2 linked regions of the Luteolibacter yonseiensis genome follow. The protein of the gene in region 1 interacts with the protein of each later gene in a pairwise test. Links are inferred from orthologs where the notes say so. Each region holds a gene or a part of one and is shown on either strand. Other genes may lie near its edges.

The links.
Region 2: the proteins of dprA (region 1) and recA interact in binary tests that used the Bacillus subtilis proteins (3 or more experiments, as listed by UniProt). The link is inferred for Luteolibacter yonseiensis from one-to-one orthologs.

Annotation. Positions count from the first base shown.
Region 1 is NZ_JAENIK010000008.1:36,568-52,449, forward strand. Bases 6,493-9,269 are described here. They hold dprA (DNA-processing protein DprA), read left to right. Parts: upstream 6,493-7,217; coding sequence 7,218-8,321; downstream 8,322-9,269. Other genes in these bases: JIN84_RS06475 (GDSL-type esterase/lipase family protein), read right to left, coding at 6,493-7,109; JIN84_RS06485 (CsbD family protein), read left to right, coding at 8,529-8,714; JIN84_RS06490 (YciE/YciF ferroxidase family protein), read left to right, coding at 8,729-9,241. Outside these bases: JIN84_RS06455 (ABC transporter permease), read right to left, coding at 1-2,171; JIN84_RS06460 (ABC transporter ATP-binding protein), read right to left, coding at 2,168-2,920; JIN84_RS06465 (TonB-dependent siderophore receptor), read right to left, coding at 3,004-5,112; JIN84_RS06470 (PepSY-associated TM helix domain-containing protein), read right to left, coding at 5,109-6,299; more of JIN84_RS06475, read right to left, coding at 6,420-6,492; topB (DNA topoisomerase III), read left to right, coding at 9,465-11,993; JIN84_RS06500 (tetratricopeptide repeat protein), read left to right, coding at 12,114-14,552; JIN84_RS23215 (hypothetical protein), read right to left, coding at 14,701-14,826; JIN84_RS06505 (DUF1501 domain-containing protein), read right to left, coding at 15,137-15,882. UniProt on the Bacillus subtilis protein: Protein that helps load RecA onto ssDNA during transformation. Binds cooperatively to circular ssDNA, is able to bridge different segments of DNA. Favors the loading of RecA onto SsbA- or SsbB-coated ssDNA and formation of RecA-DNA filaments.
Region 2 is NZ_JAENIK010000011.1:528,019-543,948, reverse strand. Bases 6,441-9,265 are described here. They hold recA (recombinase RecA), read left to right. Parts: upstream 6,441-7,243; coding sequence 7,244-8,287; downstream 8,288-9,265. Other genes in these bases: JIN84_RS12000 (FISUMP domain-containing protein), read right to left, coding at 8,680-9,265; JIN84_RS12010 (M42 family metallopeptidase), read left to right, coding at 6,441-7,138. Also shown: JIN84_RS12050 (GAF domain-containing sensor histidine kinase), read right to left, coding at 1-971; JIN84_RS12045 (pyridoxamine 5'-phosphate oxidase family protein), read right to left, coding at 1,250-1,783; JIN84_RS12040 (M90 family metallopeptidase), read left to right, coding at 1,955-2,740; JIN84_RS12035 (sulfite exporter TauE/SafE family protein), read right to left, coding at 2,742-3,509; JIN84_RS12030 (hypothetical protein), read right to left, coding at 3,593-4,021; JIN84_RS12025 (SRPBCC family protein), read right to left, coding at 4,151-4,600; JIN84_RS12020 (ArsR/SmtB family transcription factor), read right to left, coding at 4,597-4,920; JIN84_RS12015 (glycosyl hydrolase family 18 protein), read left to right, coding at 5,008-5,961; more of JIN84_RS12010, read left to right, coding at 6,059-6,440; more of JIN84_RS12000, read right to left, coding at 9,266-9,324; JIN84_RS11995 (hypothetical protein), read right to left, coding at 9,537-9,932; JIN84_RS11990 (hypothetical protein), read right to left, coding at 10,161-10,637; JIN84_RS11985 (hypothetical protein), read right to left, coding at 10,918-11,433; JIN84_RS11980 (cellulose synthase family protein), read left to right, coding at 11,766-13,274; JIN84_RS11975 (L,D-transpeptidase), read left to right, coding at 13,282-13,920; rpsT (30S ribosomal protein S20), read left to right, coding at 14,012-14,275; and 4 more genes. UniProt on the Bacillus subtilis protein: Multifunctional protein involved in homologous recombination, DNA repair and competence.

The sequences.
Region 1 (15,882 bases):
GCGGACCGGAAGCGGAAATCCTCCGCCACCCGTGGCAGGTCGGCGAACACCAGCGCGGCGGAACGGTGGGTGCGGGTGCGCATGCCCGTCGGTTTGGTCTGCCAGTGCCAGCCCGGCATCCTCACCGCCCCGGCAATGGTGTAGCGGACCGGAGTTTCCGGATTTTCCGGGGGGACCAGCTCGAATGAATCCCCGACTTTCAGATCCGCCTCGCGCAGGAAATGGTCCGGCACGATGCAGGCGCGAGAGGTCGCCATGAGCCGGATGGCTTCCTCCTTGTCGCCCGCCACCCACTCGAAGGGGATCAGCGGATCACCTCCGCCGAATGCCTTGGCGGGATCGATGCCGACGAGGACGACATTGTCCTGCCGCACGACGGTGGCGCGGTCCGCGCTGTGGGTGAGGTCTTCTTTCAGGCGCGGTTGCTCGACGATGACCGGCAGGCTTTTCAGCACCCCGGGAAAGCCGGCGACCTTCTCCGCGTCCGCGAAGGGGATACCTTCGGGACGGAAACCGATCAAAGCGTCCGGCGCCCACGGACCGGGAAGAAAACCACTGAGCATGGTATGCCCCCACACCTGGATGCCGGTGTAGAGGCCGAGCCCCACCGTCATGGCGAAGGCGGTGGACACGGTGCGTCCGAGATGGCCGGAAATCCTGCTGGCCAGCAGTTCGCGCGGCACCCCCAGCAGCCGGGCCACCATGGGGCCGCCGAGCCGGTCCACCGCCCGGACAATGGTGGGAGCCAGCAACAGGCAGCCCGCCGCCAGCGTGGCGAGGCCGATGAACATGAAGGTGACGAAAGGACGGTCATCGTGATGATCGAGACCAAAAGCGAGAAATGGATACACGCCGACCAGCAGCAGGCCCGCGATGACCGGCTTCCAGGAAACGCCATGCCGCGCCACGGCGGGCGGAGGGGCCATGGCATCCACCGGTCGCACCCGCATCGCGCGGATCGCAGGCCATAGCGAGGCGAGCAGCGCGCCGCCGTAGGAGCACACCCCGGCGAGCAGGAGGCTGTTCCGCCCCACCACCGCTCCATCCTCCAGAAGCTCCGGCGCGTTGCGCACGGCAAGGTCCATCAGGACTTTCCCCACCCCGCAACCTACGACGAATCCGATGGTGCCGAGCAGCAGTCCCTCGAAAACGACGATGACTCCGACCTCTGCCCGCGTGAGCGCGACAGCACGCAGGATGGCAAGCTGCCGCACCCGCTCGCCCACTCCCATGTTCAGCGTGCTGAAGATGATGAAAAGCGCGGCGAGCATCGAGACGACCGTCGCCATGTGCGCCTGCATGCGGACATTGTCGGCGGACGCGCTTTCATCGAGAGCCTCCTCGATGTCGTGGGCTTCCTGGAACTGGCCCGGCGTTGGAAGCGCGGCAAGCCTCGGCGACCACGCGTAGCGGAATCTCGTGAAGTCAGCCCCCTCCCGCATGCTCACACCGATGAAACTGATCTCCGCTTTCCTGCCCGCGATCTTTTCCGCAAGTCCGGTCGGCACGAAAACCCCGCCGACGGATGGCGTGAGAAGCTGGGATCCGGCGACCGTCGCGCTCCATCCTTCCACACCGGGCGTCGCGACAAGTCCCACGACGGTGAGCGTGCGGGCTTTTTCTCCGCTGCCGATGACGACCTGCCCGCCGATGCCAAGATTCATTCCTCGCGCGGCCTCCACGCTCATCGCCGCTTCGGGCAGATCCGGGCGGGCGGGGTCGATCCAGCGGCCTTCCGCGAGATCGAAGGGAGGAGCGGGTGCGTCCGTGGCGAGCAGCCGGGCGTCCGGCATGCGTTTCCATGGGATGACCTCGCCGCCCTCCGGGACCACCGGCACGACTTTTTCCCGCAGCGCCCACATCGCATCGGCGGCGGCCACGGCGGGATCCGCCTTCAGTTCCGCGAGGAGTTCCACCGGAACGTGCTTCTCGGCGTGGGAAGGGATCGCTCCGGGAGCTTGTTGGCTGAAGTGCTGGATCGGCGCGACGGAGAGCGGATAACGGCCGAGCGCGAGATCGGAGTATTTGTCAAAGGTGCCGAGCATCGCGTCATAACCGCTCACCACCCAAACCACCATGGCGGCCGCGGCGGCGGTGGCCAGCGAGGTAAGGGTGAGCCGCATGGGATGTTCCCGGATCCAGGCGGCGGCGAGGCGGAGCGAGGTTCTCATGATCCATGCAGCGCGTTCTGGTAGGCGAGAGCCACGGCCTCGGGGTCGTGGCCGGCGGGAGTCGGGAATTCGGTGAGCAGGCGGCCGTCTTTCAGCACCACCACCCGGTCCGCCCACATCGCGACGGCGGGCTCGTGGGTGACCATCACGATCGTCCGTCCTTCGTCGGAACAAAGCCCACGCAACAACCCACAGAGATCCTGCCCCGTGGAGGAGTCCAGGCTGCCTGTCGGTTCGTCCGCCAGCACGATGGCGGGATCCGCGATGAGCGCGCGGGCGATGGCGACGCGCTGTTGTTCGCCACCGGACAGGGCGTCCGGCTTGTGCTTGCGGCGGGCGAGCAGGCCCAGCCGATCCAAAAGCGCCTTCGCCCGCAGGCCCGAGTCCGCACGATCCATCACCGGCAGGCGGACATTGTCCTCTGCGGTGAGCACCGGGATCAGGTTGAAGGCCTGGAACACCAGGCCGATGCGGTCGCGGCGGAAGCGGGTGAGCGCGGCGTCGTTGAAAGAGGCGAGGTTTTTCCCCTCCACCGTCACGCTGCCGGAGTCCACGTCGGTCAATCCGGCCATCACGTGGAGCAGCGTGCTCTTCCCCGAACCGGACGCGCCCATGATCGCGACAAACTCGCCCGCCTTGATCCGCAGGTCGATGCCATCGAGCGCGCGCACCCGGACGGGCCCTTGGTTGAAGGTTTTCACCACCGAGGAAATCTCAAGCGGAAAGGGAATCGGATCGGAAGGGGTCATGAGAGGGTTTTGATAAAGCCGCGGCAGCCGGGGCGAACCGGCTGCCGCAGGGAGTTTTAGGAACATCCGTTCCCAGGGACCATTCAGAAATCCACCTGCAGGGACAGCGTGGCCGCAACCGGCGAGCCGTATGCCAGATAGCCGGCATCTCCCTTGTAGTATTCGCCGGATTCGTAGTAACGCTCGTCCAGAACGTTCTCCACTTTCAACCGCACGGTCCAATCCGCGTCCGCCGCTTGGAAACGATAGCGGGCGCCGAGATCAACCACGGTATAATTGTCCGTGGCGAACTCTTCCTGCTGGTCGAGGTACTGGCTGTCCACGAAGCGGACGTTGGCGGTCAGGGCGAGACCCGGCACTTGCGGGATCTCCAGCACGGACCAGAGGTTCACCTGGTATTCCGGCACATACTGCGGCGTCTTTCCATCGCTCTCGGGAATTCCCGTGTCCACCTGCTCTGCGTCCAAGAGCATCGCGGCGAAGCCCGCCTGAAGCTGGTCGGTGACCTTGCCACGGACGGAAAGCTCCACGCCGCGGTGACGCTGGAGGCCGTTGAACGCGTCGATCCCATCGGGACCGATGATCGACAGGTCCTGCTCGATCTGGAACAGGGCGAGTTCGGCGGCGAGGCGGCCGTCGAATTGTTCCGTCTTCACGCCCACCTCCCACTGCTCCGACTCCTGCACGCCGAGAGGCGCGAAGGCGTTCGCCGCGGTACGGTCGGCGAACCCGCCATCCTGCATCCCCTTGGCATAGGTCACGTAGGTATGGACGTTCCTGACCGGCTCATACATGAGGGCGGCCGTGGGAGACCACTCGCTGACCGAATCATCGGAGGTGGGATCCCCGGCGAACGTGTTCTCATACTTGCCATAACGGACTCCCGCCAGGGCCGACCATTGCTCGGTGAACTCCACGGTGTCGGTCAGGAAAAACGAGGTTTCCTCATACTCGGCATCGATCACCCGGGACGGTCCCGGAGCGGGCTTGGGAAGATCGACCGGGTCGAAGGCGTCGTTGTCTCCGACGTCCGGGAAACTACGTTCACCGTAGGAATCATAGGTCCGGTATTCGGAACCCGCCACCACGTTGTGTTTCAAGAATCCCGTGTCGAAGACGCCCTCGACATGGGCGTGGGCACCCCAGGAATCCCACTCGAACGGCTCGTTCGTCAACAGCGCGCCTTCGGTATAACTTCCGTCGTCCGCCACCGAATACGGATAGCTCAGCGCGGAGTCCCGGCTCGTGTCCTGATAGTTGAAGGAGGTGCGGAGTTTCCAATCCTCGTTGAATTTGATATCCGCGCCGATGGCGGCATCGAGGATCTCCTGGTCGTTGAACGCCCAGTCCTGCATGATGTTGGTCTTATATCCGGTATCCAGGACCTTGCCGTTTGCGGTGATCATCGGTCCATAGTAACCGTTGCGTTCGGACTTCTGCCCGCCGAACGAAGCCCAGATGTCCACGGCTTCCGTCGGCTTCCAGTCGAGGAAGATCGAGCCCATCCTGCGCTCGCCATCCGCGTTGTCATAGAAGCTGTCGTATTCCTCGTCGGCCAGCACCACGCGGTAGCCGAACTTGCCGTCAGCCGAGGAATCGCTGGCATCCACCTGCGAATAAAAGCTGCCGAAGGTGTTGATGTCGGCGCTCAGGCTGGTGGCGAACTCCTGCGTGGGACGCTTGCGGACCAGATTGATGGCACCGCCCGGAGGCATGAAGCCGAAGCGCAGGGCGGCGGGTCCTTTCAGCAGCTCCACCCGGGATTTGTCATCAAGGTAAGGACTCACCGTCTGGATCATCGGCAGCCCGTCCACCCGGTAGCCGTTGAAGTTGTCCACCTGGAAGCCACGGAGCGCCAGGTTCTGGGTGCCGTAGAATCCGCCCGGCATCTGGATGGCCACGCTCGGGTCGTTCTCAAGGACTTCCTTGAGCGTGAACGCCCGCTGGTCTTCGATCAGTTGCTCGCCATACACGCTGACGCTGAACGGAGTTTCGATCAGCGGGACGTCGGAGAACAACGCGGCGGACGACGACTGCGTCTGATAAAGAATCGGAGAAGCCGCTTCGCCGACAACCACCATGCTGGGCAGGGTGGTTGGGTTCGTCTGTGCCATGAGGCTGGTCGCCGCCAGGCAGTAACTGAAAATCACCGCTTTCGTGGTGTGGAGTGGGATGGTTTGTTTTCTTTTCATGGTGATGGGAAATCCGGGGAAGATGCGGAGGGCACGCTGCGGCGGCGCTTGCCGAAAAACCGCCGCCAGCTCAGGGCGAAGCCGGTCCACACGAGGACCAGCGAGGCGGCGCAGGCGAGCGAGGCGATGATTTTGCCCGGCAGCCCGAAGGCACCGCCGGTATGCAGGAAGCGCATCCAAACCCGCGCCTGCAATCCGGGGCTGCGGTCCTGGAAGCGGACCGCCTGCAGGATCCCACCGGTGAAGGGATCGGATTTCACCGGAATGTAGGCCCTGCTGGGCATGTGGTCCGGAAGCGTCACTCCGAAATCAAGCGGCTCGATCGCTGGTCCCGAAACGGCGGGAAACTGTTCCAGCGAGATGGATTTCCAATCGGGAAACGCCGTGGCCACCCGGGCGAAGGCCTCATCCAGCGGCAGGCGTGCCGCTCCTTCCGATGGCACCGGCACGACCGGCGGCGGCACAAACATCATTCCATAGTTCCGGGACTTCGGCGCCTCCTCGCCCGCCACGGTGAACACCAGACGGTGGCCCCACTCGAAGGAAATCGCCACCGCCGTCCCCCCCAGCACCAGCAGCACGGGCAACGACCAGAAACCGAAAACATTGTGCAGGTTGAAATCCCGCGCCTTGCCCTTGTAGCCGAATTTCAAACCGACCAACGGACGCAGCGCCCGCCGTCCCCAACTGCGTGGAAACCACAGGTAGAGCCCGCTCACGCAGACCACCACGAACATGAGATTGCTGACACCGGTGACGAGCCTCCCGACCGATGCCTGGCCATCCTTGTCACCTAGCCAGCGGTGCCACTCCTCCAGCTTGTGGATGACTTCATGCGCCCCGTGGGATCGGGTGTCGTTCGTCGCTCCGCTATAGGGATCGACATAAAGCGGCCCATCGCCATCCGCGTGAAACTCCCAGGCCAGGGTCGGATCCCGGTGGATCACCACCGAAGTCACTCGGAACCCCGGGCGGGCGGACTCCACGCGCTGCTTCAGCTCCATCAATGGCAGCTTCTCCCCAGATGCCGGTCGTACCTCGATCCTGCTGACCTTGCGGTCGAACCATTTGAGAATCTCCTCTTCGAACGCGATGCCGATTCCCGTCACCGACATGACGGCGATGACCGCCCCCGCGATCAAACCCGCGATCAAATGGAGCCAGAAGATGATTTTACGGAAAGGCATTCAGATCTAGCGCGGCATCGCAATTGAGACTCAATCGCAATAAACGCAAAGACCAGCCGTTTCTTTCAAAAAGTGCGGAAAATTTACAGGCCTCAGGGCAATCCCGCCAAGGCACTCCGGTCAGAGCACTCCCGCTTTCGCCCACTCCTCGCGGAGCACCGGATCGAGAATCGATTTCCATTGGGCGTAACCGGCGTCGCTCAGGTGGAGGCGGTCGTCACGGTAGAAGGATACCATGGGCTGGCCTTGTGGATCGGCGAGATAGGACGTGCAGTCGATGTAGCGCAGCCAGTTCTTGTCGGTGCACCATGCTTGAAGGCGGACGTTGAGGGCGTGGACGCTGGGGATTTCCAAATCGCGGCTGGGGGCGATTTTCACGGAGGTGAGGATGATGCGGGTCTGCGGGAAGCGGTCGTGCACCATTTTGAGGAACGAGGTGTAATCGTTGAGCGCCTCATCGACGGAGAGCTTTTCGTGGAGGTCGTTGCCCCCTGTGTAAACAACGACGAGCTTGGGTGCGTGGCGGGTGATGACGGTCTCGAAGTAAACGATGAGGTCGTTCGCCACACTGCCGCCGAAACCTCGGTTGACGATGGGCAGTCCCGGAAAATCCTCGTTCAAACGCGGCCAGAGCCGGATGCTCGAGCTGCCCGTGAAAACGATGCCTCCCGTGTCCGCGGGCTGCTTGGCGAAGGCGGTGATCTCACCGACGAAGCGCGCGGGATTCGGCCTCGGAGTTGGTGCTTGGGAGAAGGCGGAGGAAATGCCGAGTGAGAGGACGAGAAGGCTGCGGAGAAGGACGGATTTCATCGGTGGAAAATGACATACGTGGAGGCCGCCGCCGATCATAGCGGAATCCCCGCATGAATGAAGGAATGTGGTTTTGACGAAGGTGGAAGTTCCCTTCAGCGTGGCGGCATGATGACCGACCGTGAGGCGATTGTAGCGCTGAACCTGCTGCCGAAAATCGGCCCCGTGCGGGTCCGGCGGTTGCTCGCGGCCTTCGATGACAAGCCCGCGAACATCCTTGGCGCGGCCAAGGACCGGCTCATGCGGGTGGACGGCATCGGCGAGGAAACGGCGAAGATCCTCCACAACTGGCAGGATCACGCGGATCCGCTGGCCGAGATCCGCGAGGCGGAGGAGCGTGGCATTTCCATCATCATCCAGACGGATGACGATTACCCGACACCGCTGCGGGACGCCTACGATCCTCCGCTGCTGTTATATGTCTGGGGCAAACTGGAGCCCCGCGACAAACACGCCATCAGCGTGGTCGGTTCGCGGCGGACGACGAACTACGGCGTGCAGGCGGCGAAGAAACTTTCCTACCAGCTCGCGCAGTCCGGATTCACCATCGTTTCCGGACTGGCCCGCGGCATCGACACCGCGGCGCACGAGGCCGCCGTCGCCGCGAAGGGGCGCACCATCGCCGTGCTGGGGTCCGGACTCGGGAAATTGTTTCCACCGGAAAACCTCGCGCTGGCGGAAAGAATCGCCAACGGCCACGGCGCGGTCGTCTCGGAATTCTCCATCCACACCTCCCCCGACAAGCAGACATTCCCCATGCGGAACCGCATCGTCGCCGCGTGGGCCCGCGCGGTCCTCGTCGTCGAGTGTCCGGCGTGGTCCGGCTCCCTGATCACCGCGAACCTCGCCTCCGAATACGGAAAACCGATTTTCGCCGTGCCGGGTCCGATCGACAAACCAAGTTCCGCCGGTTGCAACCAACTCATCCGCGACGGGGCCACGCTGGTCGCCGATGCCTCGCACATCCTCGACGACCTCGGCGAACTCCCCTTCGCCCGCAAGGCGGGCATGACAGAGCCCGCTGGAGAATTCCCGGAACTGCCGGAAGAAGAAGCCGCTGTTTTTGCCGGAGTCACGGCGGACGAGTCCCCGGTGGATCTCATCATCGAGCGGACCGGCCTGCCCGCGCACACGGTCACGGCGACGCTGATGAAGCTGGAAATGCGACGGCTGGTCCGGGCCTTTCCCGGGTTCCGGTATGCGCGGCGCTAGGGCGTAAATGCACGAACCCTTCTTTCCCCCACTGCATTCTGCGCGAATGGAGGCGGGAAAACACGTGAAGCCCCTTCCCTCTGATCGCAACAACTCCTTGATTCAAAGATCTTTAAATCGAACCAGCAACCTTGGCAGATTTCGTGCGATGGAGTCGTCCGCCACTCCATCGGATGGGGTGGCTTCACCCAATAACCAATCACGACCATGACAAAACTTGAAATCAAAGGCACCTGGAACGAAACCAAAGGCAAGCTGAAGCAAAAATACGCGGACCTCACCGACGACGATCTCCTCTTCGAAGAAGGCAAGGAGGACGAACTCCTCGGCCGCCTCCAGAAGAAAACCGGTCAGACGAAGGAAGAGATCCGGGATGCCATCTCGAAACTCTAACCAGAGCCACCTCCATGAAGACCAGCCAACTTCCGAATTCCGACACCGAACTCCACGACCTGCTCGTGGACCAGCTCCGTGACATCCTGTGGGCGGAGAAACAATTGGTGAAAGCCCTGCCGAAGATGGCCAAGGCCGCTCAGGACGAGCAGCTCTCCGCCGCCTTCGTCACCCACACCGGGGAAACCAAGAACCACGTCGCACGCCTCGAAGCCATCTTCAAGGGACTCGGCCTCACCGCCCGGGCGAAAAAGTGTCCGGCGATGGAAGGCCTCCTCAAGGAAGCCGACGAACTCGCCGAAGAGTATGCCGACTCCACCGCACTGGACGCCGCGCTCATCACCGCCGCCCAGAAGGTGGAGCACTATGAGATCGCCAGCTACGGCACGATACGGGCCTTCGCCCAGCGCCTCGGGTACCAGGAAGCGGTGAAATTGCTCACCGAAACCCTTGATGAAGAGGGCAACGCGGACCATCTGCTGACAAAGATCGCCACCAGTGGCGTCAATCAGACGGCCGCCGCCTGATTGCCGGGCACCGGCCGATCGATCATCACGCACCCGCCGGGAAAATTGTCCTGGCGGGTGCGTTTTTTGCTTTTGGAGACACATGCTCCGGCGGGCGTCGTTATCAAAAAACAGGACCACCCTCCCCACCCCCATTGCAAAAAAGCTAACCTATCGGCTTGCCAAATCCGCCCGTGCCAGCCTAGTCCCTCACCCAACAGCCGCCGGACGGCACATTTTCACCATGGGAAAAACACTCATCATTGCCGAAAAACCGAGCGTCATGACCGACCTCAGCAAGGTCCTCACCAAGGTCCTCGGTAAGTTCGAAAAGAACGGCTCGGGACGGGATGTTTTTTTCGAAAACGACTCAGCCGTCATCACTTCCGCCGTCGGCCACCTCGTCGAGCTCCGCATGCCGATGGGACCGAACGGCAAGAAACTCCCATGGAATTTCGGCGTCTTGCCTGCCATTCCGGACAAATTCGAGCTGGATCCCATCCCGGATTCCGAGGCCCGCCTCAAGCAGGTGCTCAAGCTCGCCAAGCGCAAGGACGTGGATCTCATCGTCAATGCCTGCGACGCCGGCCGCGAGGGTGAGCTGATTTTCCGCTACATCATGGAAATCGGCAAGATCGACAAGCCCGTCAAACGGCTGTGGATGCAGTCGATGACCAGCGACTCCATCCTCGAGGCATGGAAAAACCTCCGCACCGGCGAGCAGATGAAGCCGCTCGCCGACGCCGCGAAGTGCCGCTCCGAGTCCGACTGGCTCGTCGGCCTGAACGCCACCCGCGCGCTCACCTGTTTCAATTCCCGCCACGGTGGATTCAACATCACCGCCGCCGGCCGCGTCCAGACGCCGACGCTCGCCATCCTCGCCCAGCGCGAGGCGGAGATCCAGGCGTTCAAGCCGACCCCGTATTTCGAGGTCCACGGCACCTTCGGCGTCGATTCCGGGGAATACCTCGGCAAATGGATCGACGAGGCGTGGAAGAAGGACGAGACCAAGCCTCTCGCCAAGGCCGAGCGCATCTGGGACCGCCAGACCGCCGAGGACATCCAGGCGCGTTGCCAGGGCAAGACCGCCAAGGTGACGGAAGAAAAGAAGGCGGCGACCCAGATTTCCCCACAGCTCTACGATCTCACCACGCTGCAACGCGAAGCCCCCTTTTCCGCGAAGGGCACGCTCCAGCTCGCACAGGCGCTTTACGAAAAGCACAAGATGATCACCTACCCGCGGACCGATTCGCGGTATCTGCCGGAGGACTACACCGGCAACGTCCGCGAAACGATGCAGGACATCGGCAACAGCGACCTGGACGTGGCGAAATACGCGAAAGCCGTGCTCTCCGGCAGCGACGAAAAAGGCCCGCGCCTTCACAAATCCCGCCGTGTCTTCGACAGCAAGAAGGTCTCGGACCACTTTGCCATCATCCCGACCGGAAAATTCGCCAAGCTCAGCGACGCGGAGCAGAAGCTCTACGACATGATCGTGAAGCGCTTCATCGCCGTTTTCTATCCTTCCGCCGAGTTCGAGCAGACGACGCGCCTCAGCCGCATCGCACAGGATTGCTTCAAGACGGAAGGCCGCGTGCTGGTGAAACCCGGCTGGCTGGAGGTCTACGGCCGCCGCCCCGGCGTCGCCGCGGGCAAGGACGAGCTCGTTCCCGTCCGCGAGGGAGAAACCGCCCATGCGGATCCGGTGGAAGTCCTCGCCGAGGAAACCAAGCCACCCGCCCGCATGACCGAGTCCACCCTCCTTTCCGCAATGGAAGGGGCTGGCAAGCTGATCGATGACGAAGCCCTCCGCGAGGCCATGGCCGAGCGCGGCCTCGGCACTCCGGCCACCCGCGCGGCCACCATCGAGGGACTCATTTCCCAGAAATACCTCGCCCGCGAAGGCCGCGACCTCTTCGTCTCCGGCAGCGGCATGCGCCTCATCTCCCTCGTCCGCGAGATGGAGATCGAGGGACTCTACTCACCGAAGCTCACCGGCGACTGGGAGTTCAAGCTCCGCCAGATGGAGCAGGGCCTGCTCAAGCGCAGCGACTTCATGAAGGAGATCATCTCCTACACCAACGAGATCTGCGCCAAGGCCCGCCACGCAGCGGATCTGGCGAAGAGCGAGGTCTTCCCCGACCTGCAGGTCCCCTGCCCCATGTGCGGCGCGGCCTCGCTCAAGCAGACCGAGGCCACCTACGAATGCCGCGAGCCGGAGTGCAAGTTCAAGGCGAAGAAACACATCGCCGGCCGCCTCCTCACCGAGGAAGAGGCCATCCAGCTCTTCACCACCAAACACGTCGGGCCCCTCACCGGCTTCCGCTCGAAGTTCAACAAACCCTTCGACGCGGCGCTGGAAATGGACGCCAAGTTCAAGATCAACTTCGTCTTCGAAGGCGACGACCGCGACGGCCCGCCGGAGCTCACCGAAGAACAATTCATCGGTGAGGCGAAGACCGCGGATGGCCAAAGCTACAAGGTCTACGCCACGGACAAGGCCTACCACGTCCCCGAGATCGTCACCAAGAAGGACCCCCACGGCATCCGCATCGGCAAGGCCATCCTCCAGTGCGAGATCCCGACCGAGCAGGTCCTCAAGCTCATCTCCACCGGCAAGACCGACGTCCTCAAGGGCTTCGTCTCGAACCGCACCAAACGCAAGTTCGACGCCCACCTCACCTTCGACCCCAAAGACGGAAAGATCGGCTTCGATTTCCCGCCAAGGCCCGTGAAGAAGGTGGCCGCGAAGAAGGTGGCGAAGGAGGCTTGAGGAGGGTGGGACTACGGCCCACCCATTTGCCCTGCTTCGCCATCAAGGAGAGGCGATCTCCGGATCGCTCTAACCAATGAGTAATCTTGCCATCTTTTAGACGGCTTGCTTCATTCCGGCATGTCTGGAGTTCCTTCCCCTGGTGATGCCAAGCGCTTTCGTATCGCTTTCTCATTTGCCGGAGAGAAACGGGATTTCGTCAAACAGGTTGCGGACCTACTCTCTTCCCGCTTCACCAAGGCGAAGATCCTTTATGACAAATATCACGAGGCCGAGTTCGCAAGAAATGACTTAAGCATCTACCTGCCGAATCTTTACAACCGCGATTCTGATCTCATCGTCGTGGTATTCTGCCCAGACTACGATACGAAAGAATGGACGGGTTTGGAGTGGCTGGCGATTCACGATCTCCTACAACAACGACGTCGCGAGGAAGTTCTGCTCTCTCGGTTCTCTCGCGCTCAAGTCGACGGCTTGTTCCGTGGAGCCGGATTCATCGAACTTGATGACAAAAGTCCAGAGCAAACCGCCAAACTGATTCTCGAACGCCTCGCTCTCAACGAAGGAAAGCCCAAAGAGCACTATACAAAATCCACATCCGCCGCCCCCATACTAAAAACATCCATCCCCCACAATCTCCCTTCTCTTCAACCCTTCTTCGGTCGTGAGGACGAGTTGAAAAAAATCGCCGATGCTCTCGATCCCGATACCCGCACTTATGGTGCGCTCATTGATGGACCAGGCGGGATGGGCAAGACATCCCTCGCCGTTCGCGCCGCTCATAATGTCTCGCCGGATGTATTTAAAAGGATCATCTTCATCTCCCTGAAAACCCGCGAACTCGACGACGATGGCGTGCGCGACCTCAGCGGATTCATCCTCTCCGGCCTCGTCGAACTTCTCAACGAACTCGCCCGTGAACTCAATCGCGATGAAATCCTCAAACTCCCCGAAGACCAACGCCCGCGACTGCTGCTTGACGCCTTGCGCGGCACGCAAACCCTCCTCGTCCTCGACAACCTTGAAAGCCTGACCAAGAGCGAGCGGGACACTCTTTTCACTTTCGTCAAAAAACTCCCAACCGGCTGCAAGGCGATCCTCACCAGTCGTGGCCGTATCGGCTCCGGTGCGGAGGAACTGATCCTTGAAAAACTCAGCGAGAACGCAGCCCTTGAAACCCTCGCCGAACTCGCCACCCGCAACCCGCTTCTTGCGCAAACCGGCGAAGCCGAGCGTCTCGTCCTCTACCGCGAGACCGCGGGCAAACCTCTCCTCCTCCGCTGGACCGCAGGCCAACTCGGACGCGGCCACTGCCTCACCTTCACCGATGCGTTACATTTCATCCGCTCCTGCCCGGAAGGAAATGACCCGCTCGAATTCATCTTCGGCGATCTCGTCGAGGACTTCGACGACGACGAAACAAAAGCCCTCTGTGCCCTTACCTACTTCACGCTTCCGGTCAAAGTAGAGCACGTCTCCGCTATCGCCGGGCTGCCGGAAACGAAAATCGACCGCGCGCTGCGCAAGCTCACCGTCCGCTCCCTCGCAGTCCCCACCGATGAGCTAAGCACCTTCGCCCTCGTGCCCATGGTCGCGGACTTCCTGCGGAAGAAAAAACCCGAGGCAGTGGCGGAAACCGGCGACCGTTTGGAAAAGCACGCCTATGCGTTAATCGTAGAAAACGGCTCCTATGACCATAACCGCTTTCCCATCCTCGAAGCAGGTTGGCCCATCATTGCCCCCGCCTTGCCTCTCTTCTTCGCTGGCGATAACACGCGCATCCTGACTGTCGGCATTGCACTTCGAAACTTTTTATATTTTCAGAACCGCTGGGATGAATGGTTGGCTATATGCGAAAAAGGCGAAACCAAGGCAATGGCCGGCGGCGATCACGCCAAGGCGGGCTGGTGTGCCTATTTTATAGGCTATGTGCATCATAAGCGTCAACAAACCAATGCCGTGCTCACCTGCGCCGACCGCGCGAACGCGCACTGGGTGCGGGCGAAGGCAGGTGCCCGAGAGTTCGCATTCGCCAAATATTTGCATGGCCTACACTATGACTTGAAACAGGACTACGCTGCCGCCATCACCGCCTACTACGATGCTGTTGAACTGTGGCGTGGTCTGGCACCCAAAAGTGTAGATGTGGCCCTGGGACTAAACGCTCTCGCCGATGCTGAGAAAGACTTCGGCGACCTGGCGGCGGCAGAGGGACATTATCGCGAGGCGCTGTGCGTAGCGTTGGGCGTCGGCGCAGCGCCGAACGTGGCGATCATCACTGGCAATCTGGCAACGTTGCACCTAAGCCGGGAAGATTGGCCGACAGCCGAAACCCTTGCGCGCAAGTCCCTATCTCTATCTGAAACCGTCAACCGCCACGAATTGATCGCGCGCGATAACCGCGTGCTCGCCCACGCCCTCCTTCGACAGGGTAAGGCCGCCGATGCTCTGCCCCACGCCCGGCGTGCGAAGGAAATCTACACCCGCCTTGGATCGCCCGATCTCAGCGCCGCCCAAACCACCCTCGCGGAGTGTGAGGTTAGTTTGGCGGCCGAGTAGTTTTTACAGATCACACAGTCGGAGGCGCAGGTGACGTGCCGCCAGACATAGCGGCTTCTTTCGGTTTCGGATCGTAAGTCGTCGGAATCGTCCTGCGCATCATGTTACCTTCCGACGCTCCTCCGGAGAAAACGCGTATGGTGTTGGCTTACCAAGCTTCGTTGGTGTCTTCCTGTTCAACGGCGAGGGTTCCGAGGTTGTCCGCGACTTTTCTCCAGTTCGCGCGGACACCCGAGTAGGTGGCTCTCAGAGACTCGTTCGCGAATTTCCGCAAGGCCGAAAAGGTGGCTATTGGACAGAGCGCAGCGCCTACACCGCTTTCGATAAACCGGAGCACCAGGCGAATCACCCACGATGATGAACATCCAAGTTGTGGCACGCCAAAGGCATGAATAAAAACCAGAATCTCTGCGGCACTGCGCCTCCGCGCGAACAACTCTTGAACAACTCGCAAAGGGATCGCGAGAAATCCGTGAGTGGCTGAGGTAATTTCATGCCCGGAGACAGTCTGGATGATTGCCCCGTCCTCAATCGCGAGAGACGTGGTCAAAAACCTTCGCGGAATGAATTCCGCGCTCCAGTTTTCAGCCTAGGAATCCCAGTGGGGGATTGCTGCTGTTGGCCGCATAAAAGTTTCCGATGTTCGGCAGGATGAGCGGCAGGCTGGATTGCGGGACGCCGAGCCAGAGCGCTAGTTCGGCGAAGTATTGGTCGCAGCTGGTGGTGGGGATGAGCCGGCCGCGGCCGGTGTCGAGCGGGTTGGTTTCCGGGCCGGTCTCGGGATTGAGGGCGAGGCTGGGGTAGCTGCCGTAGATTTTCCTGCCGACGACGCTGCCACCCATGACGAAGTGGTTTCCGCCCCATGCGTGGTCGGAGCCTTGGTCGTTGCTGGTGAGGGTGCGGCCGAAATCGGAACCGGTGAAGAGCGTGATCTGGTTCTCCACCCCGAGCGCGACAAGCTGGGCCCAGAACGCGTCGATGGCGTCATCGACCTCTTCCAACATCCCGAGCTGGAGCGCGCGCGTGTCGCTGTGGTGGTCCCACCCTCCACGGTTCACGAAGAAGGTCTGGCGCACGGCACCGAGGGCGCTACGGCCCATGATGGCCTTGCACACCTGCCGGAGCTGGCGGCCGAGCGAGGTGTTCGGGAAAATGACATTTCCCGGCAGATCGCCGGAGGTCGCTTCGTGGTAGAGCGCGTAGGCTTCCTGTGCGGTACGGCGCTTCTCCTGATAAGTCTGCTGGAGCAGGTTGCTGTAATTCCTCGCGAGCATCCCATCAACCGCCGCGCTGGCGGCATTGGTGAATCCCTTGTCCACGAGGTAGTTCT
Region 2 (15,930 bases), on another replicon or contig:
ATCCTCACACTTCCACCCGCAGGCGAGAATTTGATCGCATTGGTGATCAGGTTCAGGAAAACACGCTCGATGAGACGTTCATCCACCATCAGATAGATCAGCTCGTCAGGCCACGTGAGGTCCAGCTTCACCTTGGCCTCGTTCGCCATGGTGCGGGTCACGCGTGCGGCGCGGCGAAGGAGTTGGGAGGCTGAAACCGACTGGATGTCCAGCATCTGGCCCTGGCTTGCCTTGAGGTGGCCGTTGACAAGAAGCTGTTGCAGCATGTCCAGCAAGCTCGCGGTGGACTCCTGGCAGATGTCCAGAAGCTCCATGGTCTCCTGGCTTCTGGCGTCGTCGTTGAGAGAGATGAGCTCAAGGCAACTCGAGATGGCACCGGCCGGGGTTCTGAGATCGTGGACGGTGGTCCGCAGGTCCCGTTCCAGAACCTGACTCCGGTCTTCCAGATTCTTCAACGTGTTCCGGATGACCAGCGATTGCTCGGAAAGCTCGATCTCCCGGCAGACGGCGGCTGCTAGGTCCGAAAGATTTCTCAGATCGTTGGCGGACCAGCTTCTCGGCGAGGTGCCTGCCGCGCAGAGGGAGCCGAGAATGCAGCCATCCGGAGTGGAAATAGGGATGCCCAGGTAGGCGGCGATTCCCAACTCGGTGACGGCCGGGTTCTTCGACACGCGGGGATCGGACACGGCGTCCTCCACGATGAAGGGGGCCCCTCCCTCCACCACATAGCGGCAGAAGGAATAGGAAATGTCGTTCTGCCTCGTCGTCCGCAACGGTTCGCCAAGGCCATATTGGCTTTTGAAGAACTGGCGGGTCTCGGCGACCAGGGAGATGAGGGAAACCTCCGCTTTCAAGATGTGACACGCGAGGCGGGTGAAACGGTCATAAGACTCTTCTGGCAGCGAATCAAGAAGCTGGGTGTCTTCGAGCGCCTCGAGGCGGAGGGGATGGTTGATGGGAAGGACTTGCATCGTGCGGCAGCGATCGGTGCGGTGAGATTTGAAAGCCACACTCTGTTGAGACAAACCCCTTTGCGCAACGCTTGAGTAAGTGAATTCCCTGAAATCATCACGCAATCCGGGAGTCCCGCAAAATCAGTGTCTTGCGAAACGCTCCTAATAACAAAGACTTTCCCGTCGTTCGGGCCGTGGGGTGGCTACCGTGAGGACAATCAACTGGTTTACAGAATTTTACAGTTATCAAGGCATACATCCGTTCGGATGCCGGCATTATCAGTAAAACTTGAATTTCAGGGTTCCAATGTGCCTTCGATGGAGTCATCCATCGTCTTTCCGAGCGCGGCCCCGATGAGCATCTTGATACCGGCAACGGCGTTGCCATGTTTGGTATCCCAATAGTAGCCCTCGGTGGGAACCACCTTAATGACGGAAATCCGTGGATCATCGATGCCTTCCGTAAACCAGGTTTTCAGGACAGGCTCCCACAGCTCCTCGATCTTGGCCTTGTCGGTGGAAACAGTGGCATCCCCCGTCAGGACGAGGAAATCCGAATGCGCGGAGCCTTGGAAGTAAAGCGTCACCTCCGGTGCCAGCACCAGCTCATGGTTCTTGTGGCTGTCTGCCGAGCTGAGGAACCACAGGGTCCCCTCTTCATCGATCTTCTGCACGCTCATGGGTCTGGCTCCGGAGCCGCCCATGGCCACTTTCGTACAGAAGAAACAGGTGCCGGCCTTCTCCACCAACGAGCGGATTTTGTCGATTGCCTCGCGTCCTCCGAGATCCGCCCGATTCTGTTCTTCCTGGTTTTGATTGATGGAATCCATAGTGATCCGTCTTCCAGCTAGCGGCGTGCCTCACGCAATGACGGGCTTCGCGCCTCATCGCAGGATCATTCCCACCGCATTCTGCATTTGAAAGATGCAGAATGCGGTCGATCGCTCAATTCGGACTGGCGGAAGGAATTTGATATGGAACCGGACGCCCGCCCGGCCATCATGGCTCCGATGATTTGGGAGAAATTGAAATCGCTGTTCACGGAGACACCCCCGGAGGTGGGATTGTTCAAAGAGGAATGGGAAGGCCTGCTGGTGGCGAACATGCCCTTGTATTCGCGACTGCCCGGGGAGGTCAGATCCAGGCTGCACGAGCGGATCGGCAGGTTCATTTCCTCGACACGGTTCGAGGGCTGCAACGATCTGGAACTGACGGAGGAAATGATCCTGACCGTGGCCGCGCAAGCCTGCATGTTGGTCTTGAACCGCGAGGGCGAACCTTATCCGGATTTGAAAAACATCTATCTTTACCCGACGACCTTCAGCTCGGTGCAGAAGCAACGGGACGAAACGGGGGTCGTCACGGAGGGGACGGTGCATCGCCTCGGGGAATCCTGGGGCACCGGGACGGTGGTGCTGGCCTGGGACTCGGTGGAGCAAGGCGCGAGAAACATCTCGGATGCCCGGAATGTGACCTTCCATGAATTCGCCCATCAGCTGGACCACGAGGACGGCGATACGGATGGCGCACCCGCCTTGCCGAGCCGCGAGGCATACCGTTCGTGGGCGCGGGTTTTCAGCACGAACTACTCCGAGGTCCGCGAGTTGGTGGAATCAGGAAAACCCAGTCTCATCGATCCCTACGGAGCGACGAAACCAGCGGAATTTTTCGCTGTCGCCACCGAGACGTTTTTTGAAAAACCGAGGCAGTTGCATCGCCGGTATCCGGAACTCTATGCCGAGTTGCGGGGATTCTACGGACTCGATCCACAGGAGTGGCTCTCCTGATTCAGGCGAACCGCCGGTAGAACGTGATCGCCGAAATTCCGAATCCGATCGCGAGCACGATGCGCCGGACCCACACCTGCGGGATTTTTTGCGAATAGTGGGAGCCGAGGTAATACCCGGCGACCGCGCCGAGGGTCATGATCCCGACCTTGGGCCAGTCCACCATGCCGCGGCAGATGAACATCACCGCGGCCACGACATTGATCAGCGATCCGAGGATGTTTTTCAGCGCGTTCATCTGATGGATGTCGCTGAGGCCGATGAAGCCCAGTGTGGCAAGCATGAGGATTCCGATGCCGGCACCGAAAAAGCCACCGTAGATGGCGACCAGGAACTGGAATAAAACCGCCGGCCACACCAGCGGCTCGCGCTGTGGCCCGGCGGACGAACGCCGGATCAGGCGCGAGACGATTCCCTGGGCCAGAAACAGCAGTGTCGCGAAAAGGATGAGGAACGGCACCAGCCTGCTGAAGATTTCATTCCCCGTGATGGTGAGCAGCCAGCTCCCGATCAACCCGCCCAGCAGGCTCACCGGAATAAAACGCCACAGCCATTCACGGATCGACGGGATGTGCCGCCTGAAGCCGTAAACCGATCCGCTTGTCCCGAAAACCAGGGCCACCGTGCTCGTCGCGTTCGCCACCACCGCCGGTGTGCCGATGGCGAGCAATGTGGGAAAGGTCAGGATCGTGCCGCCTCCCGCAACGGCATTGATCGCCCCGGCGGCGGCGGCCGCAAAAAGCAGGGAAAGGATTTCAGTCACCGTCATCGTCGGGGACGAAGACTAGGTGGCCGACAGTGCCTGACAACGGCGGATTTGAAACAGGTGCTTCCAAGATCTCCGCAGCCGGGTCATTTTGCCGGCTCTTCGGCGGGTTCCGGAAGCGCGGGGCTCGCGGGAATGGCGGAAAAATCACCTTCGATGGTGACAGGCGCCTTCCTCGCTTCATCCCAATAGACGGTTGTCAGCTTTCCGTCCGGCCCTTGGACCGTATAACGTTTGCTCACATCATCCTCCGCAACCATTTTGATTTTTCCTCCGCTCACATCCACCATTAGGGACGCGGTGGCGCGGGTGGGGTTTTTCTGCGCTTCCTCACCAAACTTCTTGAGCTTGCCGCCGAACATCACCGCCACCACCACCACCGCGATGATGCCGAGGAGGATGACACTCCCACAGCCGATGCCGATCATCGCCCCCGTCCCCAAGCCCTTTTTAGGAGCCGGGGTGTTGCGGTTTTCGTAAGGAGGAGGAGTGACGGGTGGAGGTACGGCTTCCATGATGTCTGATGGCTAGCATCTCCGTGGGGAAGCCACAAGCACGGTTTGGCTGGAGGCCAAACGAAAAAACAAGCGCCCCCCTGCTTGGGGAGCGCTTTGAAAATTCCGGGCGATGCGGATGTCCTCCAATCACGCCGGCTCCTTGCAGGACGATGGAGCGACCTCGACAAAACCTTTTTCAAGCAGCGATTTGATTCCCTCGATGATGCCCGGCCAACCGTTCTTCACGCGGTCACGGATCGCGCTCACCTCTTGGAAATCCTCATGGGTGATGGTGAGCTTGACCACCTCGCCCTGTGGCTCGATTTCATAGCGCACGGTCGAGGGCGGCTCATCCGTGAGGTGGTCGAAGGTGAAAACCACTTCCTGCCCAGGGATGCTTTTGAGGATTTTCCCATGCCATGAGAGTTCTCCATCGGGATCGCGGCTCTCGATGACATCGCCCACCTGCCAGGTGGAGGTGTTGCGGCAGCCGAAAAAATATTGCTGGATGAAATCGGGATCGGTCAGCGCCTCCCACAACTTGGCGGGAGTCGTCCGGATATGAGTGACGTAAACGAGTTTGGGTGCGTTGTTCATTGGGGTGTTTCTGGGTTGGATTCGAGCTTGCGTTTGAGTTCCGCGAGGGTGTCGAGGCGTTGCGTTTCAAATTTTCCGATCCAGCGGACCCCGATCTCATGGATCGGCACCGGATTCAGGTAGTGGAATTTTTCCCGCCCGCGCTTCACGGTGGCGATGAGGTTCGCGGCTTCCAGGATGCCGAGGTGTTTCATCACCGCCTGCCGGGTCATGGCCAGTCCGTCGCACAATTCTCCGAGGGTCTGGCCGTTGCGGGCGTGGAGTTGGTCCAGCAGCAACCGCCGGCTTTTGTCGGCAAGGGCTTTGAAGACGTCGTCCATGTGCGGGAACATATGCAACCATTTGGTTACATGTAAAGCGATATTTTCCATTGTAACAATACCTCCCCGCGGACCGTTGGAGTCGGGATGAAAAAATTCCCATGCGTGGCGCTCGCCCTCTGCCTGATTTCCACGGCGCTGCAAGCCCGCCCTCTCGTCGTCGCCTATGTGCCGAACTGGATCGATGTGGAGAAATTCTCCGAGACCATCCCTTATGAAAAAGTGACCCACCTCAACGTCGCGTTTGAAAATCCGGAGGACGATGACGGGACGATGTCGTTCAATGAATCCAGCCGGACGCTCATCAAGAAGGCGCGGGCCAAGGGGGTGAAGGTGCTGGTCTCCATCGGCGGCGGATCAGCTTCGGGAGACAAGGTCCTGAAGGCGCGGTATGCTTCATTGCTATCGGAAGAGAAGCGCGGAAATTTCGCAGGAACGTTGGCGGCGTATGTGAAGAAACACGACTTCGACGGACTGGATGTGGATTTGGAAGGTCCGTCCATCGATGGGAATTACGGCGCGTTCATCGCCGCGCTCGCGCCAAAACTGAAGGCGGAGGGCAAGCTGCTGACCTCCGCCCTCTCGAAGGGCTACGGTGGCGACAAGGTCCCGGACAGCGTTTTCGCTTTGTTTGATTTCGTGAACATCATGGCCTACGACGGCTCCGGCTATTGGCAACCCAACGCTCCGGGTCCGCATTCTTCCTATGAATTCGCCGTCGAAAACACGAGGTATTGGCTCAAGCGTGGGCTGGCGAAAAACAAGGCCGTCCTGGGCGTGCCATTCTATGGTTATGGGTTCGGCGAGGCGTTCAAAAAACGCGACTACCCCTATTCCCTCATCACTAAGGAACATCCCGGTGCCGAAGAGAAAGATGAAACCGGAAGCACCATTTACTACAACGGCCTGCCGACGATCCGGAAAAAATGTGGATACGTCCTGGAGGAAAAACTGGCCGGAGTGATGATTTGGTCGCTCGACGGCGATGCCGCTGGAGAGAAGTCCCTGCTGGGTGCGATCCATCAGACCCTGAATCCGTGAGTTCCCTCCCCCCCGGACCTCTTCCAAGCATGGAATGGTGGCGATTTTTTAACAATGATCCTTGGAAGCGGCGGACGGGTCTTGCAGGATTCCCCTCATGCGAACGAAGGCGGTTTCATTGTTGCAGGAGTTGACGGAGGCACACTCGGTTTCAGGCCATGAGGACGAGGTGAGGGCGATTTTCGTGGATGAACTGGAAGAATGCGGAGAACTGGCCGCGGACCGGAACGGCTCGGTTTTCTGTGAGATCGGCGACGAAGGACCACGGATCCTCGTGACCGGACACATGGACGAGGTCGGCTTCCTGGTGCAAAACATCACCTCGGACGGATTCATCCAGTTTCTGGCGATCGGAGGTTGGTGGGAGCACAATCTCCTTTCCCAACGGGTGGAGATCCTGACCCGCACCGGAGAAAAAGTGATGGGCGTGGTGTCCTCACGGCCTCCCCATTTCCTTCCGGAAGCGCAAAGGAAACAGGTGATGTCCATCGACCAGATGTTCATCGACATCGGCGCGGAGTCGCGGCGGGATGCGGTGGAACATTTCGGTATTTCCTTGGGAGATCCCATCGCTCCGGTGTCCGCCTTCACTCCGCTCGGGAAGGAGGATCTGTTCATGGCCAAGGCTTTCGACAACCGCGTCGGCATGGCGGGCACCATCCAGGCGGGTCAAATCCTGGCGGGCTCGTCACATCCCAACCGCCTGATCCTCTGCGGCACGGTGCAGGAGGAAGTAGGCTTGCGCGGTGCCAAAACCGCCGCGAATTTCGCAAAACCGGACATCGCGATCGTTCTCGAAGGCCCGCCGGCGGACGACACCCCGGGATTCTCCCGTTCCGACTGCCAGGGCCGCCTCGGAGGGGGTGTCCAGATCCGCTTGTACGACCCGTCGGCCATCACCAATCCCCGGCTGGCGCGGCTCGCCATCGAGACCGCACGGGCCGAAGGAATCCCCCACCAAGTGACAGTCCGTCGCAGTGGAGGCACGGATGCCGGGTCGTTCCACCTTTCCAATGAAGGAGTTCCAAGCGTCGTCCTGGGAGTTCCCGCACGTTACATCCATTCGCACAATGCGATCATCGATGTGAACGACTACCTTCACATGATCACGCTCACGATCGCGCTCGTGAGAAAACTCGACACTGAAACCGTCGAGGGACTCGTGAAATATCTCTGAAGGCGCACGAATTCATCAAAACTCACTTTTTTGTTCGGGCGAACATCTTTTTAGTTGCCATTTGGTTGTTCGAGTAGCATCTCTCTAGCAACACAACACGATCCCATGGCCGCAAAACAAACTTCCGAAGAATCCGCCCAAGAAAAGCTGAACGAGGTCCGCAAACGCAACCTGGATCTCGCCATCTCCAACATCCAGAAGGAGTTCGGTGAATCCGCCATCATGCGCCTCGGCGACGACCGCTGCGTGGATGTGGATGTCATCCCGACAGGAAACCTTCTCATCGACCGTGCCTTGGGCGTTGGTGGATTTCCCTGCGGCCGGATCGTGGAGGTGTTCGGCCCGGAGTCTTCTGGTAAAACCACGCTGACACTCACGGTCATCGCCCAAGCTCAAAAACGTGGCGGCCTGGCTGCATTCATCGACGTGGAACACGCGCTCGATCCCCAATATGCCCGCAAGCTGGGCGTGAACATGGACGACCTCCTCGTTTCCCAACCCTCCTCCGGCGAGGAAGCCCTGCAGATCTGCGAGGCTCTCGTCCGCTCGAACGCCATTGCAGTGATCGTGCTGGACTCCGTCGCCGCGCTGGTGACCAAGCAGGAACTGGACGGCGAAATCGGCGACTCCACCGTCGGCGCGCAGGCACGCCTGATGAGCGCTGCCATGCGGAAGCTCACCGCCCTCATTTCCAAGGCCCAGACCTGCTGCATCTTCACCAACCAGATCCGTGAAAAGATCGGCGTCATGTTCGGCAATCCGGAAACCACCCCCGGTGGCCGCGCGCTCAAGTTCTTCTCGTCCGTCCGCGTGGACATCCGCCGCATAGGCGCGATCAAGGCTACTGACGGCACGGTGAGCGGCAACCGCACGAAAATCAAGGTGGTGAAGAACAAGGTCGCGGCCCCCTTCACCGAGGCCGAGTTCGACATCATGTATAACGAGGGCATTTCCTCGACCGGCTCATTGCTGGATCTCGCGCTGGAAATGGAAATCGTCCAGAAACGCGGCTCATGGTTCAGCTACAACGGCACCCAGCTCGCCCAAGGCAGGGACGCCGCCAAGGAACTCCTCAAAAGCGATCCCGTCATCTACGCGGACATCGAGACCAAGGTCAAAGAAGGTCTCGAAACGAAAAAGAAGAAGTAGCCGACAGGCTGCGGAACTTCTTCATCGCACCCATTTTCCCCGGGTACTAATGACAACCGGCTGTGCCACCGATGAGTGTCGGTGGTACGGCTTTTCCATGGTTCGGCGAACACCGGACACAGCAAGCGCATCAGGAATCCGATCTCTATCGGTCACCACAGGCCGCGGCGGAAATCGCTGCAGCCACAGCACCCGACCGCTCCTTCGGGGGGATCGGAGACTTGCCTTTTCGGCGCAGCGGAAAGCTGGAGGAGGAGCATGTCATGGCAAATGCGGTGGCGATTTTACACATAACGTGTGAAGCAGCCTAACGGCCCAAGCTCAGCGAGCCGGCCCGCGGGACGCAACGATTGTAGCAGCGATGCGATGGCCGGGTTGGATAAATCAAATAATCAATCCCGGACGCAACGAACAGATTTTGCGTGCGAAACAGAGCTATCGAAACGGAACGCTTTTGTTTTAAGTGGTTTCTCCCCCGGTCCACCATAACTGAAGTTCCATCCCCAGGCTTTACCCTCCTCACCCGAGGGTGTGGATGTCCACCAGAAACCCATGACACCCAGGACGTCATAAACATCATTTCTACGAATACCTCCTGGAAGCCCGCCAAACCCGCTGCTGTTGGTACCGTTGCCGCCTTCGGTCCAGCCACTGACGCTTTTCAAGGCTTCGCCGGCTTTGTCGGTTCCACCGAACTGAGTCACCAGCATGGACCATTCGTCATCCGTAGCCAAATGCCAACCTTTGGGGCAGGCTTTGTTCGCCGCTTCCCAGGTGTAAAGCAAGCCAAGCTCCTTTCGATTGCTCTCCTTGTCACCATAAGCGTAGCTCCCCTCCGTTTTGTAGTTCAGGTTCTGGGCCATCCAGGTAACCGTGGCGCCGGTCGAAGGATTTTTAAAGCCGACCGTTTTATACGCCTGCCCATCGCGTGGGTCGGTAAAGGTGCCGGTGGATTGGGCGATTCCAGCCTGTGTGAAAACCAAGGTGGCAAGTATGCTAAAGATGGACTGTTTCATCATATTTGGTTCGGTTTGCACGCCTGATGATCTGCCTGACAGTGAGAATTATTTCTCAAGCAGTCTCCTTGAATATCGCTAATTTGGCGAGGCCGTTTTCGAAACTTTTCCACAAGGCCGCACCCATTCCCCCACTAGCGGGAGCCAGCGTCGGCAGCGAGGCTGAGGTTGCAGCTTCGGACAATCATGGAAACAGAGTGGCTGGTGTGTGTGGGAGGGTCGCACACGATTTTTTATCCTGGGTCGCCACCTTGGGATTCAACCGGGCGCCCGGCGTAATCTACCGCAATTCGGGAAACCGGATCAAGGCACCATTCGATGATGCGCCGGACAACAGCCGGATTGACGATCAACCCAGGGCACCAGTCAGGACAGAGAAAGCGCCTCCACGAACCAGGTTCCATACCACCGCCGAATTCGTGTCCTATGATGGTGACGTGCCGGAGCTCAGGAACAGATTGTCCAATGTGGTAGCGGACGATAAACGTCTTGTCTTCAGATAGAATATTAACCACTCGAAGATCACCTGTAGCGGCCTCAGGAAAATCATCAACGTCCTCACAAACGTACCAGTAGAATTCACGCTGTTCGACGATAATCTTCCTTCTATTCTTTTTGGAGACTCCCATTTCGCAGTGTTAAGTTTTCCTGGAGATAATTTCTAGGCTATCCTCGGCGGGGGGGGGAAAGCTTGAGTCCCAAGAAAGACGTTACCCTCATATCGCCATGCAGACTCCATTCCCCGTCGCCAACCTCGAATTCACAAATGGGGCATGCGTTTTTTGTCATCACAAGTTTTGTGCTTCGCTTTCAATTGAGACACGGTGGGCCGGGATATGTGCCGCAGCCCTGCCAACCTACTCCCCGCGCTGCTTTTCCGAGATCCCGTCGGCAACCATGCCTCGCATCCCAAGGTGCCCCGGTGTGCCGATGGGCGTGAAGACCACCGCCGTCACGTGGCTGTATTTCTTTCCCGCTTCCAAAGCCCTCAGCTTGAACTCGATTCCGGAATCCGCGTAGTCGGCGAAGGTTTTGTTGGCCGTCTTGTTATGAACCACCTGAATCAGATCTTGCGTGATGTTGTCGTTTATGAAGACCGCGAGGATCTCGCCCTCCCGGAGTTGGAAATCGGGGACAGAAAAGCCAAAATCCTTAAGCAGTTTGATCGCCTTGCCCGGATGGGCGGTCCAGATGCTGTAACGCCGATCCGTGTCGTCCCGGATATAGGTCCGCTTGTCGTCGAGGACCTTATGCTCAAGCGCATGCAGTTCCACGCCATAGGCAAAGGCTGTCATCATGGCTGCAGCGATCAGGTAACGTGTCAGTTTTTTCATAGCCGCGCGAATCACCGGGAAATCAGGTTCCGGGACAAGCTACTCGGATTGGGAAGATCTGCGAGGACGGATTTCCAAGGAGAAGCCTTGCAGATACCTCCGGTTACGCGCGCGAGAACCGGACACCGGGAAGCCGTGGTTTCACCACGCATCCTGATCCGGCGATCACCCCACCGTTTTTCTGGGAAAGAATTCCATTTTTCGGAGAATGGCCGGGTGTGTTATTTCGGATTCCGGATGGTCCGTTGTTGCCTGGCGGGGGGAGGATGTCGGGCGACCATCAGGAACGCCCAGTCGAGAGAGTTTTCACAAAAATCCAACCCTCTTCCGTCCGACGAAACAACAAGCTCCCGACACTTCCACTCAATTGGCCGCTACCATTCGACCAAACCACAACCGCTTCATCGTTTGAGCGCCGCTTCGCGGACCGCACGGTATAAACACTCACCCGTTTGTCCGTCCCCCTCTTCATCACCCCCGGGTAGGAGCCATTGGGAGACGGCACATCCTGCTCCACCGGAATCGATAAAAACTCACGACGCACGAACCAACCTCCGTCCATATCCTTGATTCTCAACATTTTCTTAATGAAGTCCTCTGATGGGGCGACAAAAGTCTTCTGCCTGGGTTCATATTCCATCGCGACAGTGAAATAATCTTTTGGATTATGACTCTCAATCAGTTGCATCAAGGCCGCCTCCTTTAGGCTTGGTAACAGCTCGGCTGACACCGACTCCTCCCCACGGGCCACGGTCCAGCCGAAGACCAGCAAAACAATAGCGATGAAACGTCTCATAAGAATGGCATCCTGAAAAACCCGGAAGGCTGTCGTCACACCAGCAGGAATCCCTTCCGGATGCGAGGATGGAATGATGAAATATCACCCTTCTCGCACTCGTCCGGATGGTTTCAGAAATTCACCCGACGCAAACTTTTGCCCGGAATGCCCTCAGATCCAGAATCCGCGCGCCCGGACTTGAGGCTTGACGACGGATGGGCTTCCTGCTTGCCTGCGGCGTCTGGCGCTTGACTGTGAGTCATTTGTCAGCTCACCAGCTTTTCTCCGGTCGCTTCACTGCCTGATTATCAGGGGCCGGAATCCCTTTCTGCAACTCAGATTTTTATCCCATGGACTGGACCTCGCCTCTTTGGTACGCCTCATATATTCTTGTTCTCATCGGCCTCGCGGGTTATGGCTCGCACCGGCTGACGATTGTTTTCCTCTACCTCAAGCACTCGCGCAACCACCCGAAACCCAAGGAGTTGTTCAAGGATCTGCCGCTCGTGACGATCCAGCTTCCGGTCTTCAATGAAATGCACGTGGTGGACCGCCTGCTGGCTTCCGTCTCCGCGATGGATTATCCGCAGGACAAGATGCAGATCCAGCTTCTGGACGACTCCACCGACGAGACGGTCGATATCTGCCGCGCGGGAATCGAAGCGCTGAAGGCGCGTGGATTCGATGCCGAGCACATCCACCGCACGGACCGCACGGGCTACAAGGCGGGTGCTCTTGAAAACGGCACCCGCTTCGCAAAGGGCGAATACCTTCTCATTCTGGATGCCGACTTCGTTCCGAATCCCGATCTCCTTCAAAAGACGATCCACTATTTCACCGACGACAAGATCGGCATGATCCAGACCCGCTGGGGTCACCTGAACCGCACCTACAACGTGCTGACCCGCATCCAGGCGATGTTCCTGGACGGCCACCTCGAGCTGGAGCAGACCGCCCGGAACCGCTCCGGCCGCTTCTTCACCTTCAACGGCACCGGCGGCATCTGGCGCAAGTCCTGCATCGCCGACGCCGGCGGCTGGGAACATGACACGCTCACCGAGGACATGGACCTCAGCTACCGCGCTCAGTTGAAGGGATGGCGCTTCATCTTCCTCAATGAGGTGGAAACCCCCGCCGAACTTCCCGTGGACATGGATGGCTTCAAGAGCCAGCAACACCGCTGGACCAAGGGCTCCATCCAGGTCTGCAAGAAGGTCCTGCCCGCCATCTGGCGCGCGGACGTCCCGCTTTTCATCAAGATGGAGGCCACCGCGCACCTGACTTCGAACTTCGCCTACCTTCTGCTCATCATCCTGTGCTTCCTCATTTATCCAAACCAGCAGGCACAGCCGGACTTCGGGAAATTCACCTATTACATCATCAACGTTCCGATCTTCTTCTTCTCCTCGGTTTCGGTCATCGTCTTCTACATGGTTTCCCAGAAGGCGCTCCGCCCCGGATCATGGTGGAAGGAAATCCCTTACCTGCCGCTGCTTCTCGCCCTCGGCATCGGAATGTCCATCAGCAACGCCAAGGCGGTGCTGGAAGCCCTCTTCAACCACGAAACCGCCTTCGTCCGCACTCCCAAGTATGGCATCGGCCAGGTGAAGCGGCATGATTGGAAGAAGAGCAGCTACAAGGCGATGAAGACACTCACCCCGTTTGTCGAACTGCTCTTCGGATTCTTCTTCCTCTTCGTGGTGGTCGAGGCGGCGATGAAGTCAAATTGGTCATCCGCCATTCTTCTGCTTCCATTCCCCATCGGATTTTTCTACACTTCGCTTGCTTCGTTGGCCCGCATGCTGCCTTCCGGCTCGGCTGCTCCCGCTGCGGAAGCTGCGAATCGCAAAGCCCCTTGACCGAACAATGACCCGACTCCCCTCGTTACGCATCCTTGCCCTCTCCGCCCTCGGACTGGTGGCTGCCATCGGCCTCACCAGTTGCGGAACCTCGGATTCCCTCTCTTTTGGCAGCGACACCCGGAACAAGATGATCGTGAGCGTGCGCGACCAGAAAATGATGTTGGTCCGTGACGGCGCGCCGCTCAAAACCTACAAGATTTCCACCTCCAAGTTCGGAATCGGAGACCGCCCCGGCAGCAACTGCACGCCGCTCGGACGGCTGCAGGTGGCGAAGAAGATCGGCGCGAACGCTCCCATCGGTTCGGTTTTCAAAAGCCGCCGCCAGACAGGCGAGGTCCTGAAGCCGAACGCTCCCGGACGAGACCCGATCGTCACGCGCATCCTCTGGCTCAGCGGCACGGAGTCACGCAACCAGAACGCCTTCCGCCGCACCATCTACATCCATGGCACCCCTGAGGAACGCCGTCTCGGATCACCCGCATCCTACGGCTGCATCCGCATGGGCAGCAACGATGTGGCGGACCTTTACAACCGCATCGGCACCGGAGCGGACGTCTTCATCATCCGTGGTTCCATCCAGTCCGAAAACAGCGAAACCGAATCCGCCTTCGCAGGAAAAAGCACTTTCCGCCCCCGCAGCTGAGAAACTGCGAAACACAAGCTTGACACCACCGCATAAATTCCTATTTTCCCCCGCCCGCCTCCAAGCGACCGACTTTTTCTAAAATACAACCATGGCCAATCATAAATCTTCAATCAAGCGCGCACGCCAAACCGTCGTCCGCACCGAGCGGAACCGCGCTGAAAAGAGCCGTATGAAGACGCTCCGCAAGAAGGCTCTTGCCGCGATCGCTTCCGGTGACAAGACCGCAGCCGCCGCTGCCAGCTCCGCTTTCTCCTCCGTGGTTGACAAGGCCGCAAAGCGTAACTTGATTCACCCGAACAAAGCTGCTAACCTTAAGAGCAAGACGGCCAAGGCATTCGCTGCCATTGCCTGATTGTCCAGCCAGCCCGTTTCATCATCCTTCAACGAAACAAGCGGACCGGTTCACCGGTGCCGCTTTTTTCATTACCCCGCCATGTCTGATTCTCCTCCTCCGAACCGTGCGGCCGCTGCCGCGAAAATCGCCGCCAATCCCTCAGGCTACAAAGTTTGTGAAGGATGTGACTCCATCGTCGGCAGTGGCGCGGCGCTGTGCCCGAACTGCCACAGCTACCGCTTCGATGCCACCCCCGAGCGCGTGACGCTCCAAGCGCGCATTCTCGGTTCGCGCGAACAAACCTCCGTGACGGCGGATGATCTCGGCTGAAGTGAGATGAACGCTTCCATCGGTTTCAAGGAATGGCAGGTGGTCTGTGACGCGCTGGCGACAGGCCGGCAGACGATTCTCCTGCGCAAAGGCGGCATCCACGAAGGGCGTCAGGGCTTCTCATTCGCCCACGAGTCCTTTTTCCTGTTTCCCACCCGCTTCCACACCACACCGGATCAGGTCCGGGAAGGTGAGGGAAAGGCGCTGCCGGAATGGCAGGCGGGCGACATCATCCGCATCACCCACCACGCGGAGGCGGAATGGGCGGTCACCCTGACGGACTGGGAAAAAGTCGCCGCCTTGCATCCTTACCACATTTATTCGGATCAGACCGTGAAGGACCGGTTCGATTGGGAAGGAAAAGGCATGGCGTCCGGAAGCATCCATCTGGCCCTCGTCCGCATCCGCGAGCTCGCCACTCCGTGGGAATTCCCCTACGAGGCGAAATACGGTGGTTGCCGGAGCTGGGTGAATCTCCCCGAACCTCCCGAGGATTGGCGGAAGAGTTCGCAAACCGTTTTATCGGATGCAATTTTCAGTGAGGCAGCCACACGATCAAGCTGCTGAACTTCACCCACCTGCCGGGCGATAAATCATAAAACCCAAGGCGGGGCCTTGGGTTTTCGAATTCAGGCGGTCCGCCTGAAAAATGGCATGAGATCTCCCGAAACAGCGGAGGCTTCATGACCTCCACTGCGGGGAATCATCCCCCGATCAATAGGTAGGAGCGGTGCCGCCGGTGGCTTCGGCCTTGGTCTCAAGCTTGGAGCCCACCTTCTGCAGATCCTCGCCAAAACCTTTCGTGGTGCTGCACGAGGTGGCGGCGAGGGCGGCAAAAGCGGCGATGACGAGGGCGGTGACTTTAAGAGGTTTCATAGTGCCTATTTATTAGGTGAAACCTCCGGCGGATGCAACGGGTAATTCAAACCCACACCCGGCCGGTGCCGTCAAAAAAGCCTCCACAGATGCAAATGCTCACCGGGGTCCCGTCATTTTCTCAGGAGTGAGCAAGTCGTCGAGCTGATCCTTGCTGAGCCAGCCTTTTTCCAGCACGAGATCATAGACACTCGCTCCGGTGGCGAGCGCTTCCTTCGCAATCGCGGCGCTGCGTTCATAGCCGAGCACGGGATTGAGCGCGGTGACCGTTCCAATGGAGTTCCGGACATAGCCGAGGCATCGTTCCCGGTTTGCCTCGATTCCGGAAATGCAGCGGGTGTGCAGGGCGATCGCCGCATTTCTCAAGAGCGTGAGGCCGAAGAACAGGTTGAAGGCGATGATGGGCTCGGCCATGTTCAGTTCCAGCTCGCTGGCTTCCGATGCCATGGAGATCGTGACATCCGCGC